One region of the Bacillus sp. FSL R7-0646 genome, then DNA from elsewhere that is predicted to be linked to it. Evidence: predicted binding sites of a transcription regulator. Region 1 holds the regulator's gene; each other region holds the start of a gene.
What was found. Region 1 encodes Rex, which represses fermentation and respiration genes when NADH is low (regulators of the CRP and FNR family bind a similar motif). Its sites were predicted from a motif close to TTGTGAAATATTTCACAA; they were not measured.
Positions count from the first base shown of each region.

Region 2: a site for Rex is predicted at 1,056-1,073, ahead of MKY62_RS10275 (nitrate/nitrite transporter). Genes of this name have one in related genera too.
Region 3: a site for Rex is predicted at 1,443-1,460, ahead of pflB (formate C-acetyltransferase). Genes of this name have one in related genera too.
Region 4: a site for Rex is predicted at 1,153-1,170, ahead of arcA (arginine deiminase). Genes of this name have one in related genera too.

Region 1 is NZ_CP150217.1:621,784-624,925, reverse strand. It holds gene MKY62_RS03140 (CPBP family intramembrane glutamic endopeptidase) at 1-351, shown strand, start outside; gene MKY62_RS03135 (YdiK family protein) at 351-542, shown strand; gene tatC (twin-arginine translocase subunit TatC) at 588-1,364, opposite strand; gene MKY62_RS03125 (twin-arginine translocase TatA/TatE family subunit) at 1,371-1,550, opposite strand; gene MKY62_RS03120 (redox-sensing transcriptional repressor Rex) at 1,593-2,240, opposite strand; gene moaC (cyclic pyranopterin monophosphate synthase MoaC) at 2,244-2,750, opposite strand; gene MKY62_RS03110 (ABC-F family ATP-binding cassette domain-containing protein) at 2,897-3,142, shown strand, end outside.
Region 2 is NZ_CP150217.1:1,995,584-1,998,725, reverse strand. It holds gene MKY62_RS10285 (Crp/Fnr family transcriptional regulator) at 1-647, opposite strand, end outside; gene MKY62_RS10280 (DUF2164 domain-containing protein) at 691-930, opposite strand; gene MKY62_RS10275 (nitrate/nitrite transporter) at 1,152-2,336, shown strand; gene MKY62_RS10270 (Crp/Fnr family transcriptional regulator) at 2,482-3,142, shown strand, end outside.
Region 3 is NZ_CP150217.1:2,052,671-2,055,812, forward strand. It holds gene pflB (formate C-acetyltransferase) at 1-1,342, opposite strand, end outside; gene dacB (D-alanyl-D-alanine carboxypeptidase/D-alanyl-D-alanine-endopeptidase) at 1,840-3,142, opposite strand, start outside.
Region 4 is NZ_CP150217.1:3,983,282-3,986,423, reverse strand. It holds gene arcA (arginine deiminase) at 1-1,065, opposite strand, end outside; gene argR (arginine repressor) at 1,333-1,773, opposite strand; guanidine-I (ykkC/yxkD leader) riboswitch at 1,943-2,049, shown strand; gene MKY62_RS20670 (YitT family protein) at 2,135-2,971, shown strand.

The DNA.
Region 1 (3,142 bases):
CCGCTGATGGTGTTTGTCTCTTCTGTATTCGGTCCGATTCTTGAAGAAATCATTTTCAGAAAGATCATTTTCGGTGCGATCTATGAGAAAACGAATTTTTTCGTTGCCGCTCTGTTCAGTTCGGTGCTCTTCTCGGTCGTCCATTTGGATTTCAGCCATCTGCTCATTTATACGGCAATGGGATTCACATTCGCCTTTTTATATGTCAGGACCAACCGGATTATCGTCCCGATTTTCGCCCATGTCGCCATGAATACGCTCGTCGTCTTGCTGCAGACATTCCGGGAGCCTATTGAAGAATATTTGAAAAACGTCGAGAAAATGCAAATGATTATTGGAGGATTTCTATGATGAGAAGCCCTAAATTCTGGGGAGTGATTTATTTATTAACGGGTGTGCTGTTTACGTATCTCGCGGCAACCTCGCCCGGAAGCATGTGGTCTTTTTATACGATCCTGCTGATGCTTTTCGCAGCCTATAATATCAGCATCTCCTTTAAAATGTTCGCCCTGGCCGGCAGGATGAAGCGAAAAGATCAATAGCCTTTTATTTGAAAGAAAAGAGCCATTCTGAAAAAAGAATGGCTCTTATTTTGTATGGTCGTTCAAAAACGATTGATTTTCCTCTTGAATCATTGTTTTTTGCGCCTGCCTGTAGGATATTCTTGAAATCACGATACTGATTTCATAAAGAATGAGCAATGGCACGGAGACCATTAAATGCGACAATAACTCAGGCGGTGTAATGAGCGCCGCAATGACGAACAACACAAAATATGCATATTTTCGGATTTTCGCCAAAAACATCGGCGTCACGAGACCGAGCCTTGTGATAAACATGATGACCACAGGCATCTGAAACAACAATCCAAAAGGAAGCGTCAACTGAAGCAGAAACTGAAAATATTCGTGTATTCCGATGACCTGGTTGACATTCAGATCATCTGAGACTCTCGTCATAAAGTCCACGACAAACGGAAATAAAATAAAGTAAGAAAAGGCAATGCCGCCTAAAAAAAGAATGATCGATATTGGAATATAGCTGAGCGTCACTTTTCGTTCTTTTTCATACAGCCCCGGGCTGATGAAAGCCCACAGCTGGTATAGAACAAGCGGCGAAGTCAAGACAGCGCCGATGATGAACGCGAACTGCACGTACACAAATAAAGGATCGGTCAGCTTGAACGCATTGAGAGTCAGCAGCTTCGCTTCATCCGTCTGCTGCAGGTAGATTATGAGCGGCTTCGCCAAAAAAAAGCCTGCCGCAACAAACAAAACAAAAAAGAAAAAAGTGATCACAAGCCGTCTGCGCAGTTCTGTGATATGTTCTAACAGCGACATTTCTTTTCCCTTCATAAATGTCATCCTATCCTACTGATCTTCTTTCTTTTTATTATCGGAATCGTCGTCAGCCAAACCTTTTGTCGCATTTTTAAACTCCCGCAGCGTGTTTCCCGCCGCTCTTCCCAGCTCGGGAAGTTTTTTCGGGCCGAATATCAAAAGCGCCACCACGACAATTAAAATAAAGCTTCCAGGACCGATTGTTGGCATAAAGCCTGCCCCCTTTCCTTTATTTATTTTTCGTTTTCCGTTTTACTTTTCCTGCATTGAATAATGTTTCAGAAAATACACCAGCGACTGAAGTTCCACTGCCAAATCTATATGATGAATGCGAATGTGTTCCGGCACATTCAAGCGAGCCGGCGTGAAATTAAGAATGCCTTTAATGCCAAGCGCCACCAGCCTGTCTGTAATCGACTGTGCGGCTTGAGCTGGAACCGTCAAAATGGCGACCGGGATATCATCATCCGTCATATGCTCTTCAAGCTTATTCAGGTCATAGACGGGAACGCCGCCGACCTCGGTTCCGATTTTTTCTTCATTGATGTCAAACGCCATGGCGATTTTTGTATTATTGTTTTTGATAAAATTGTAATGGAGAAAGGCTGTCCCCAAATTCCCCACGCCAATAAGCGTTACGTTCGTCGTTTCATCCTGATCAAGCGTCTTTCTGAAAAAGGACAGCAAATAATTGACATTGTAGCCGTATCCTTTTTTCCCGAGCGCGCCGAAGTACGAGAAATCCCTTCGGATGGTCGCGGAATCGACTTTGACGGCATCGCTCAGCTCAGCGGAAGATACACGCTGTTTCCCGGATGCATGAAGGTTTTTTAAAAAACGATAATATAATGGCAGCCGTTTCGCTGTCGCTTGCGGAATTTTTGAATGATCCATGTTCATAAACTAATCCTCCATGTCTACATCAGCTTTTTCCCTTTTATAGTCACCGTTTTTCCCGCCTGTCTTTTCGAGAAGAAAGGTCGGTCCTATCACCATTCCCTTATCCGCCGCTTTGCACATGTCATAAACGGTCAGCGCACATACGGAGGCCGACGTTAACGCTTCCATTTCCACACCTGTGCTCCCTTTGGTCTTGACGTTAGATTGTATATGCAGGATGCTCTTCTGCTCTTTCTTCTCCCAGCAAAAGGCGATGTCGACTCCTTTCAGAGCGATCGGATGACACATCGGGATGATGGCGGATGTCTGTTTTGCAGCCATGATTCCGGCCACTTGCGCCACCGCCAAAACATCGCCTTTTCCGATTTCGCGGTTTTTGATTTTTTCATGTACTTCTCGATTCATGGACACGCTTGAAACAGCCGCAGCTGTGCGCACTGAAGCTTCCTTTTCGCTTATATCAACCATCTTGGCTCTGCCTTGTTCATTAAAATGTGTAAACTCATTCATGTTCTTAACTCTCCTTATAATGATCATACACTATTTTTTTCAATCTGTCTTTTTCTTTGGCTAAAATCTTCCAGACTTCACTTAATTGTTTGCTGACTGCGCGGTGATAGGCTACACTTAAAATAGCAGACAAGAGGTGAAAGATCATGATGATTTTACAAGTAAATCAGCTTTCAAAATCGTTTGGAGCCGATACGATTTTAACGAATATAAAACTCGAAGTCAGGTCTCGGGACCGGATTGCGGTCGTCGGACGCAACGGCGCCGGAAAATCGACTCTTCTAAAGATTATCGCAGGAAAGCTCTCATACGAAAAGGGGGACATCATCAAACCTAAAGATTTGACGATGGGCTACCTTGACCAGCATTCCGGCCTCGATTCCAAGCTGACG
Region 2 (3,142 bases), 1.4 Mb from region 1:
TCTGTATCATGAATGAAAATTCCGCTCCTGTCAGCTGTCAGCAGATTTTTCTTTTTCAATTCATTTAATGTGCGGTTAATCGTTTCCCTTGACGTTCCGACCATGTTCGCAAAATCCTGATTGGTAATGGGCAGGCTGATGTAGACCCCTTTTTCTTGAGGAATGCCATGTTCAGCAGCAAGCTTCATTAATACATGTGTCAAGCGGTGCTGGACGTCTTTTGAGATAAAACCCTGGATCCGCTCTTGCAAATCGAGAATCTTTTTCCCCATGATTTGCATCACTTTTATCGTCATTTCCGGAAATTTCATCAAAAGTTCATTAAAATCGGCGATGCGGATTACGATCAATTCGGTTTCTTGAACGGCTTCTGCCGTTGCCGGGTATGGGGAGAGGTCAAAAAAGCCGACATGGGGAAACATATCCCCGTTTTGCAGAATCGAAATCACTTGTTCATTGCCGTCTTCATCGATTTTAAAGGCTTTAACAAGACCGGATTTGATGAAAAATACCGCTTCCCTCTCTTCCCCCTCCATAAAAACAAACATTCTCGGCTGATAGGTGCGCTTGGCCGCGATCTGCTCGATTTGCTTGAACTCTTCATCATTCAACCCGCTGAAAATCATAAATTGCTTCAGAAACTCCATTGGTCTTTCAATCCCTTCGGTTTTGCTAAAGGAGAGCGGTTTGTCACAGACGGCGCTCCAGTGCAAAGAGCTCTTCTTCAATCGCCGCTGCCTTCTCTTCCACCACTCTGCGGCTGTCCTTCAAGGCCTGATTGTAAAAGTAAGGTCCGAGCTTTTCCTTTACGAATTCGAACATTTGAATCGCCGCAATGTCTCCGACCTCTTCTCCTCTTTCTTCAACATAAAAGCGTTTGATTTCATCGATGATCGCTTGTTTTTCTTCTTGGGTAAGCTTTATAAACATAAAAGCGGCACTCCTTTTTTTATTTCCATGATAAACGATAAAGTCCGCAAATGAACAATTTATTTTTTTACATCCGTTTACTCTCCGTCACTTACCGATATTAAACACGAAACAAGCGAATGACCGTGTGACGTAATTCACAATGTTTTAAAAAGACTTTTTGTAAGATAAACATGCTGATTGATTTATTCATTTTTCCCTTTGAAAGGAGCAAAACCGCAATGGCAAATCGTCAAAAAATACAATTACCGCTGCAGTCATTTAGTTTAGTCGCAGGATTTATGGTTTGGGTATTGATTTCCTCTTTAATGCCCCACATTAAGCAGGACATCGCCCTGACAGACAGCGAGGTCTCCCTTGTTACGGCCATTCCGGTCATACTCGGGTCGCTTCTCAGGATTCCGCTGGGCTACTACACGAACAGATTTGGAGCAAGAATTACATTCATGATCAGCTTTTTGCTGCTTCTGTTCCCGGTTTTTTGGATCAGCACAGCCGATTCGCTGTTCGACTTGATCCTTGGCGGCTTCTTCCTCGGCATCGGCGGAGCGGTCTTTTCCATCGGGGTCACATCACTGCCGAAATACTACCCTAAAGAAAAGCACGGGTTTGTCAATGGGATCTACGGCGCTGGGAACGTCGGTACAGCGATTACTACGTTTGCCGCTCCTGTTGTCGCAAAAACCGCCGGGTGGGAAAATACGGTGCGGATGTACATCGTGTTAGTCGCCGTATTCGCTTTATTGAACTTTATCCTTGGAGATCGAAAAGAAACAAAAGTTACGGTATCTGTAACAGAGCAAATGAAGGCAGTCTACCGAAATCAGACATTATGGTTTTTAAGCTTGTTTTACTTCATTACATTCGGATCTTTCGTCGCGTTTACGATTTATCTTCCGAACTTTCTTGTTAATCACTTCGGGCTTGATCCCGTCGATTCAGGGCTGAGAACCGCCGGATTTATCGCTGTCGCCACTTTTCTGAGGCCTGTCGGCGGCTGGCTGGCAGACAAATTCAACCCGCTGAAGCTGTTGATGTATGTATTTGCCGGCTGCACCTTGTCAGGGATTTTATTGGCCTTTTCGCCGAGCCTCGGACTGTACGGGTTTGGGGTATTAACCGTTGCCGTGTGCGCCGGACTCGGAAACGGGATCATCTTTAAGCTCGTGCCGCTTTATTTTTCAAATCAGGCCGGCATCGTTAATGGGATCGTATCAGCGATGGGCGGCTTGGGAGGATTTTTCCCGCCTCTCATCCTGTCAAGCGTTTTTCAGGCAACCGGCCATTATGCGATCGGATTCATGGCGCTGTCAGAAGCGGCTCTTGCAAGCTTTGTGATCGTGGTCTGGATGTATTTTCAGGAAGTGAACAAAACATCGTCCAAAACGAAGGCCAACCATTTATAAGCCCTTCCTGCAAAAAGAGATTGAGCCGATATGCCCAGGCTCTTTTTCGGGACTATATTCATATGTTCACAATATTGTTTATATTTAAAAGGTCACTCTGCCTTATTTAACGTTAAAATAAGAACTGCAAAAGGGGTGACGCTCAATGAACATTTCTGTTAGAAAATCAGACACAGATTTGCTCTCAGACGATCTGCATCACTTGCTGGAATCGATCAGTACGCGACGAAAAATCAGGCAGGACACATTCCTTTTTCAAGAAGGGATGGATGCAGAGGAACTGTATCTTATTCAGTCAGGACTTGTCCAGATCGGCAAATTGACGTCCGATGGCAAAGAACTGACGCTTAGAATGTGCAAAAAAAATGATATTGTCGGGGAGCTTACGCTTTTTACAGAAGATGCGAAATATATGCTGAGCGCAAAGATCCTCTCTGATGGCGAAGTGTTGGTCATCAATAAAGATAAGCTTGAAAAAGAACTCATTCAAAACGGTGCGCTGACGTTTGAGTTTATGAAATGGATGAGCACGCATTTGCGAAAGATTCAATCGAAGATCCGCGACCTTTTGCTGAATGGTAAAAAAGGCGCGCTCTACTCCACCTTGATCCGTCTCGCAAACAGCTACGGCATCACAAGAAGCGACGGGATTCTCATCAATATTGTCCTGACGAACCAGGATCTGGCGAAATTTTGTGCTGCTGCAAGAGAAAGCATCAACCGCATGCTGAGCGACCTCCGGAAGAACGGTGTCATTTCAATTGAGGACTCGGGAAAAATCGTCATCCACCAGATCAATTATTTAA
Region 3 (3,142 bases), 1.4 Mb from region 1:
CCGGACCGACTTGCATTTTATGCTTTTCGTCTTTTCCGCCGTTAATCGCATATAAAAGAGCTTTCGCCAAGTTGGCGCGTGCTCCGAAGAACTGCATTTGTTTGCCGATTGCCATTGCCGATACACAGCAGGCGATTCCGTAGTCATCACCGTATTCTGGACGCATGATATCGTCATTTTCGTATTGGATCGAGCTTGTTTTAATCGACATTTTGGCACAGTAGTTTTTAAACTTTTGCGGCAGTCTGACAGACCAAAGAACGGTTAAATTCGGTTCAGGCGCCGGGCCTAAATTGTCAAGCGTATGCAGGAAACGGAACGAGTTTTTCGTCACCAGGGCGCGTCCGTCGTGCGCCATTCCGCCGATTGATTCTGTCACCCACGTCGGATCGCCGCTGAACAGTTCATTGTAGTCAGGTGTGCGCGCGAATTTGACCAAACGCAGCTTCATGACGAAATGGTCGACAAGCTCTTGGGCTTCACGCTCTGTTAATACGCCCGTTTTCAAATCTCTTTCGATGTAAATATCAAGGAACGTGGACACGCGGCCAAGGCTCATTGCTGCTCCGTTTTGCTCTTTAATGGCAGCCAAATAGGCAAAATACAGCCATTGAAATGCTTCTCTTGCATTCGCCGCAGGCTTGGAAATGTCAAACCCATAGCTTTTTGCAAGCGCTTTAAGTTCGTTCAATGCTCGGATTTGTTCTGACAGTTCTTCACGAAGGCGGATGTTTTCTTCAGACATCACCCGAGAGGTGCCGGCCGCATCTTTTTTCTTTTCATCGATCAAGAAATCCACGCCGTAAAGCGCCACTCTCCGGTAATCACCGATGATGCGCCCGCGCCCGTAAGCATCAGGCAGTCCGGTAATGATTCCGACTTTTCGGGCGAGCTTCATTTCGTCCGTATATGCGTCAAACACGCCTTGGTTATGAGTTTTGCGGTAATCGGTAAAGATCCTTTCCACTTCTTCATTCAGTTTAAAACCATAGGATTCGCATGCCTGCTTTGCCATTCGGATGCCGCCGAAAGGCTGAAGCGACCGTTTAAACGGCTCATCGGTTTGAACGCCGACGACTTTTTCCAGGTCTTTGTTCAAATATCCGGGACCGTGCGAGGTGATCGTTGAGACGATCTCTGTATCCATATCAAGGACGCCTCCGTTTTCACGCTCTTTTTTTGTCAAATCCATTACATGATCCCATAATGCCGATGTAGCTTCCGTCGGAGGTTCGAGAAACGATTCGTCACCTTGATATGGCTCAAAGTTCGAGAGAATAAAATCGCGGACATTGACTTCTTTTTGCCAAACGTTTGTGGTGAAACCTTTCCATTGTTCCATTTAAATCCCCCTCTTTTTCAAGTTGAAATGATATAACAGTTGTTGCATTTATATCTTATGTTGAATATAACAGGTTTGAATGTGATAAACATCACATATTTTGTGAAATAGTTAACAAATTTGAGAAAGTTCTTTGAACATCGCGTTTTTTTCAATATAGACTGTTGTTTGAAGCAATTTTTATTATTTAAATCTGTATTATAATAAAGTCAAAGGTAACGAAAACTGTTATATAAAAAAGCCGGCAAAATGGCCGGCTTGCACAGAGAAATATTGATCATCAGCCTATCGATACAGTCTGATTGCCGAATGATTCGATGGTGCTTTGGGAGCTGGTGGCAAACATAGCAGTCTTTTGACGAGACCGCTATTGCATGACGTTTTTTCACTGATCTGAGCGAGGAAGCATTTCCGCTCGGAGAGCTCAAGAGCCTTTAAATCCGCCGGCAGCAAAACATGAATTAAAGAAAACCCATTGCCTGCTGCAATGGGAGAAGTCATGAAGAAGCTAATATTTGAACGATTTTGTCTTCAATATCCTTTCCTTTCTCATCATCCACGAGCTGATTGAGGAGAATGGAGAAAATCAATGTCTTTCCGCTTGCAGTATCGACATAGCCCGACAAGGAACTGACGGTTGAAAGAGAGCCAGTTTTCGCCCTGACTTTTCCTTTTAGAGCCGGGTCTTTCAGCCGGTTTCTTAATGTGCCGCCGACCATTCTGTCGCTTTCACCTGCAACTGGGAGTGAACGGGCAAACGACGGAAACCATTTCTCGTCTTGAACGGAATACAATAGCTTTGTGATCTGATGTGCAGAAATCAAATTGATATGCGAGATGCCTGAGCCGTCTCTGAGAACGATTTTTTCCGTGTCCAGTCCAAATCTCTGCAGTTCCGTATTTAACACCTCTAGCCCTTGATCCCAGCTTCCTTCACGTCTCGCGGCCCTTCCCATTTCCTTGATCAGCGTTTCGCCATGGCCGTTGTTGCTGAGCTTCATAAAGGGAATCATCAGCTCTGACAGCGGCATGGATTGATGTGTGGTGATGCGGTGCGCTGTTTTTGGCGCTTTGCCGATTTTAGTCTTTCCCAGGATTCGAATGCCTTGTTGATGTAAAGCCTGTTTAAATAAATCGAGTGCATATTCTGACGGCTCCCAAACCGCAACCCATTGTCTGACCCTTGAAGCGCCTTGTGGAATCGTCCCTTTGATTTGGATGGTATTTCCTCCGTGTTTCCTTTTAATCGTGATATCTTTTTTTCCGTCGGCAGCAACAGTCTTGGCATCGTTTTTGATTTTGACATGGTTTGTTTGCGGGGTGAGCAATACAGCAGGTTTTTTTCCGGTTTTTCCGGCAGGGTTCACGTCGATTATGACCGTTCCGGCATCATAGTCTTCATTTGGCGAAACAGTTAAAGCTGAAATCTGCGCTCCATAGTATGCGTCTTCATCGGTCCAGGAAAGGTCTTGAGAATAGCGGATTTCATCGTACCAGGAATCATCGCCGACCAAGTCTCCCCGGATAACTGTGATCCCTTGTTTTCGGAGTGCTTTGGCCATTTGCTGAAAGTCCGCTGTCAAAAGCGTCGGATCGCCTTTTCCTTTTATATAAAGGCTGCCTTTGAGTGTGCCCGCGGCTCGCGCCCCATCAGCCATTACCTCTGTGGGAAAGGTATAGTCCTCGCCCAGGACGGAATAGGCAGCTGCTGCCGTTAAAAGCTTCAGATTGGACGCAGGTCTCATCCGTGTATCGCCCATATGTCCGTATATCATTTTCCCGCTTTCCGCAGACCTGACG
Region 4 (3,142 bases), 840 kb from region 1:
TGTATTGGAGCCGTCATTCCATTGCTCCCTGGCTGAAGCAATTTCGTCTCCGCCGCCGCAGAAGATCAAGTTGACATCTGAAAGGCCGAGCGTTCTCTTCAGCACTTCCGGCAAATTGTGTTCTTCAGTTGTATGAATCTCGTCTGCCGTTTTTCCTCTTTCAAGAACGAAGATCCGCATGTCTCCTTCAGGCCCCTGGATGGCGGGATGGATCGTGAATTGATCTCGGTCAACCATCGTGAAGACGGTATCTAAATGCATAAAGGCTCTGCTCTTTGGTATTTCGACGGCCAGTACACGGCGAATCCGGCTCTGCCGCTGAAACAAGTTCCGGACAAGACGCTCGATCGCCTGAGCCGTTGTCCGTTCCGATACCCCGATCGCAACGGTTTCTTCATTTAAGACAAGCTCATCTCCGCCTTCGATATTGAATTTGAAATCACGGTCGAGCCAAACCGGAATCTCGTGTCCTTTAAAACGCGGGTGGTGATTGATAATGTAGCGCATAAACAGCGATTCCCTTCGGCGGGCAGGCTCCTTCATTTTGTTGATGGTCAGTCCGCTGCCGATGGCGGCCGCCGGATCTCTTGTGAAATAAAGGTTCGGCATCGGATCGAGATAAAATGGATAATGGTCTTCCATCAGCTCATGAAGATGCGATTTTTTTTCGCGTTCAAGCTCATTTTTTCGAATGCCGCTCATCACCTGTTCAACCATTGAATCGGCGTCAAAGGTAAGCAAAAACTCTTTCAGCCTGTCGTATGCGCCGTTGATATCCGCTTTGCTTTCCGTTAAAAGCTCATCGATAAACTGCTCGCGGACTAATGCGTCATCCAAAGCTTCGGCCGTCAGCTTTTCTAAATAAAGAACTTCAGTCCCCTGTTGCTTTAATGTTTCTGCAAATTGGTCATGCTCTTTTTGCACCGCTGGCAAAAAGGGAATATCGTCAAAGAGAAGCCTTTCCAGATATTCGGGTGTGAGGTTTTCCAGTTCCCGACCGGGCCGCTTCAGCATAACGGTTTTTAAAGGGCCGATTTCTGAGTAAACGTGTATCGGTGTTGTCATGATCATCCCGCCTCCTAAGCTCTTTTTGTTACATGTACAGCTTAAAACAGGAAGGAGAAGCGCGATGTGAAAGCGATAACAACAAAAACGTGATATATTTCACATGTTTTTTGATGAAGCAAAAACAAAAATGAATAATTATGATAAATGGAAAATAAGTTCCTGTCGGAGCGGAGAATAGAACGTATAAAACGTGTATATTTTTAACGGGGATTTCTCGAAAAAAATTTTTTTGAAGGGCAAAAAAAGCTGATCCGGACGGCCGGATCAGCATAAATGGTCATAAAATGATTGGGCTGCCTCAGGTGACTGGGAAATCACAAGGCATGTATCGTTCCCGCATATACAGCCCAGCATTTCCGGGCTTCCGAGCTTATCAAGAAGAACGCCGATGGCATGGGCGTTGCCGGGCATTGTTTTAATAATGATCAAGTTGTCCGTTCGATGCACATGCAGGACAACGTCAGAGATTTTATCTTTTAATATTTTGGAAGGATTGATGGATAAAGAAGCATTTGTCGTGTAGACAAGTTTTCCGTTTTCACCGGGCTGTTTCACAAGATACATTTCTTTAATATCGCGGGAAATGGTAGACTGCGAAACGGTGATGCCGCGTTTTTCCAGCAGGGATGCCAGCTGTTCCTGATTTTCTACCGGATGTTCGAGAATGGTCTGCTTGATGAGCCATTGCCGTTTTTGTTTGTTCATAAGAGCGCCTCCCAGGCAAAACACGTATATCTATTATTATAGAATGGTTTTATCGCTGACAGATGGAAGCTATTTTACAAAAAAACAAATCTTTCAGGCTGATATAGGGGTTGATAGACCCCAGAATTTCACTTATAATGCTTGAAGATGACAAATTGATAGCAGAGAAAAGGTGGTTTTCTAGGGTTCCGCAGTGCCCTCCCGCGCTGGTCTGGTCCGAGAGAAAACACATAGCGAAGTATCGTTATGACACGGTGGGATAAAAGCCCAGGAGTTTTTGCTCTTAATCAAAGAGCTTCTCTCCTAGGCTTTTTTACTTTTTACAGGAAATCGATTAAGGATAAAGAAAGGGGATGTATTTATGAAAAAGAAAGCAATGGACATAATATTGATCATTATAGGCGCATTTTTCTTTGCGTTAGCCGTGAATCTGTTCGCCATCCCGAATGACTTGGGAGAAGGCGGCGTCACGGGGATCACGCTGATTTTATACTACGTTTTTGAATGGTCTCCGGGCATCACAAACTTTGTACTGAACGGCATTCTTCTGATTATCGGCTATCGCTTTTTGGATAAAAAGACGACGATTTACACTATTATTGCGGTGGCGGCCAATTCGTTCTTTCTGCACGTCACCGAAGATTGGACGGTGCCGGCCGATGAAGTGATCATCAGCACCATCTTTGCCGGGGTATTTGCCGGCGTCGGAATCGGCATGATCATCCGTGTCGGCGGAACCACCGCCGGGTCTGCGATTCTCGCGAGAATCGCCAATAAATATTTTGACTGGAACATCAGCTATGCCTTGCTGATGATCGATTTAGTTGTCGTCTTCAGTTCCTACTTTATCATTGGAGCTGAAAAGCTGATGTTTACGATTGTCATGCTGTACATCGCCACGAAGGTCATGGACTTCATTATCGAAGGGCTCAACACGAAAAAGGCGATCACGATTATTTCCGAGCATAAAAACGAGATCGCGGCGCAGGTCAATACCCTGATGGACCGCGGCGTCACGATATTATCGGGACGCGGGCACTATACGGGCGACTCCAAAGAAATTTTATACATTGTCATTAATAAACAAGAGCTGTCCATGCTGAAGAAAATTATTAGAAGCACAGATAAAAAAGCATTTGTCATCATCCACGATGTCAGGGATGTATTCGGCGAGGGATTTGTTGATATTTCAAAATAGGGGAAGGCTGCCGGCAGATGGCCGGGAGCCTTTTCTGTATTCATTCTGATTAGGGACAGACAAATACATGAAGTTTTATGCAGGAACTGGTTTCTGTGGTAAGGTAGGTCTTGGCATGAATATTATTTGTAGCGGAATCCGCTTGCTGAAGTAGAGGAGGGCCTAATTATT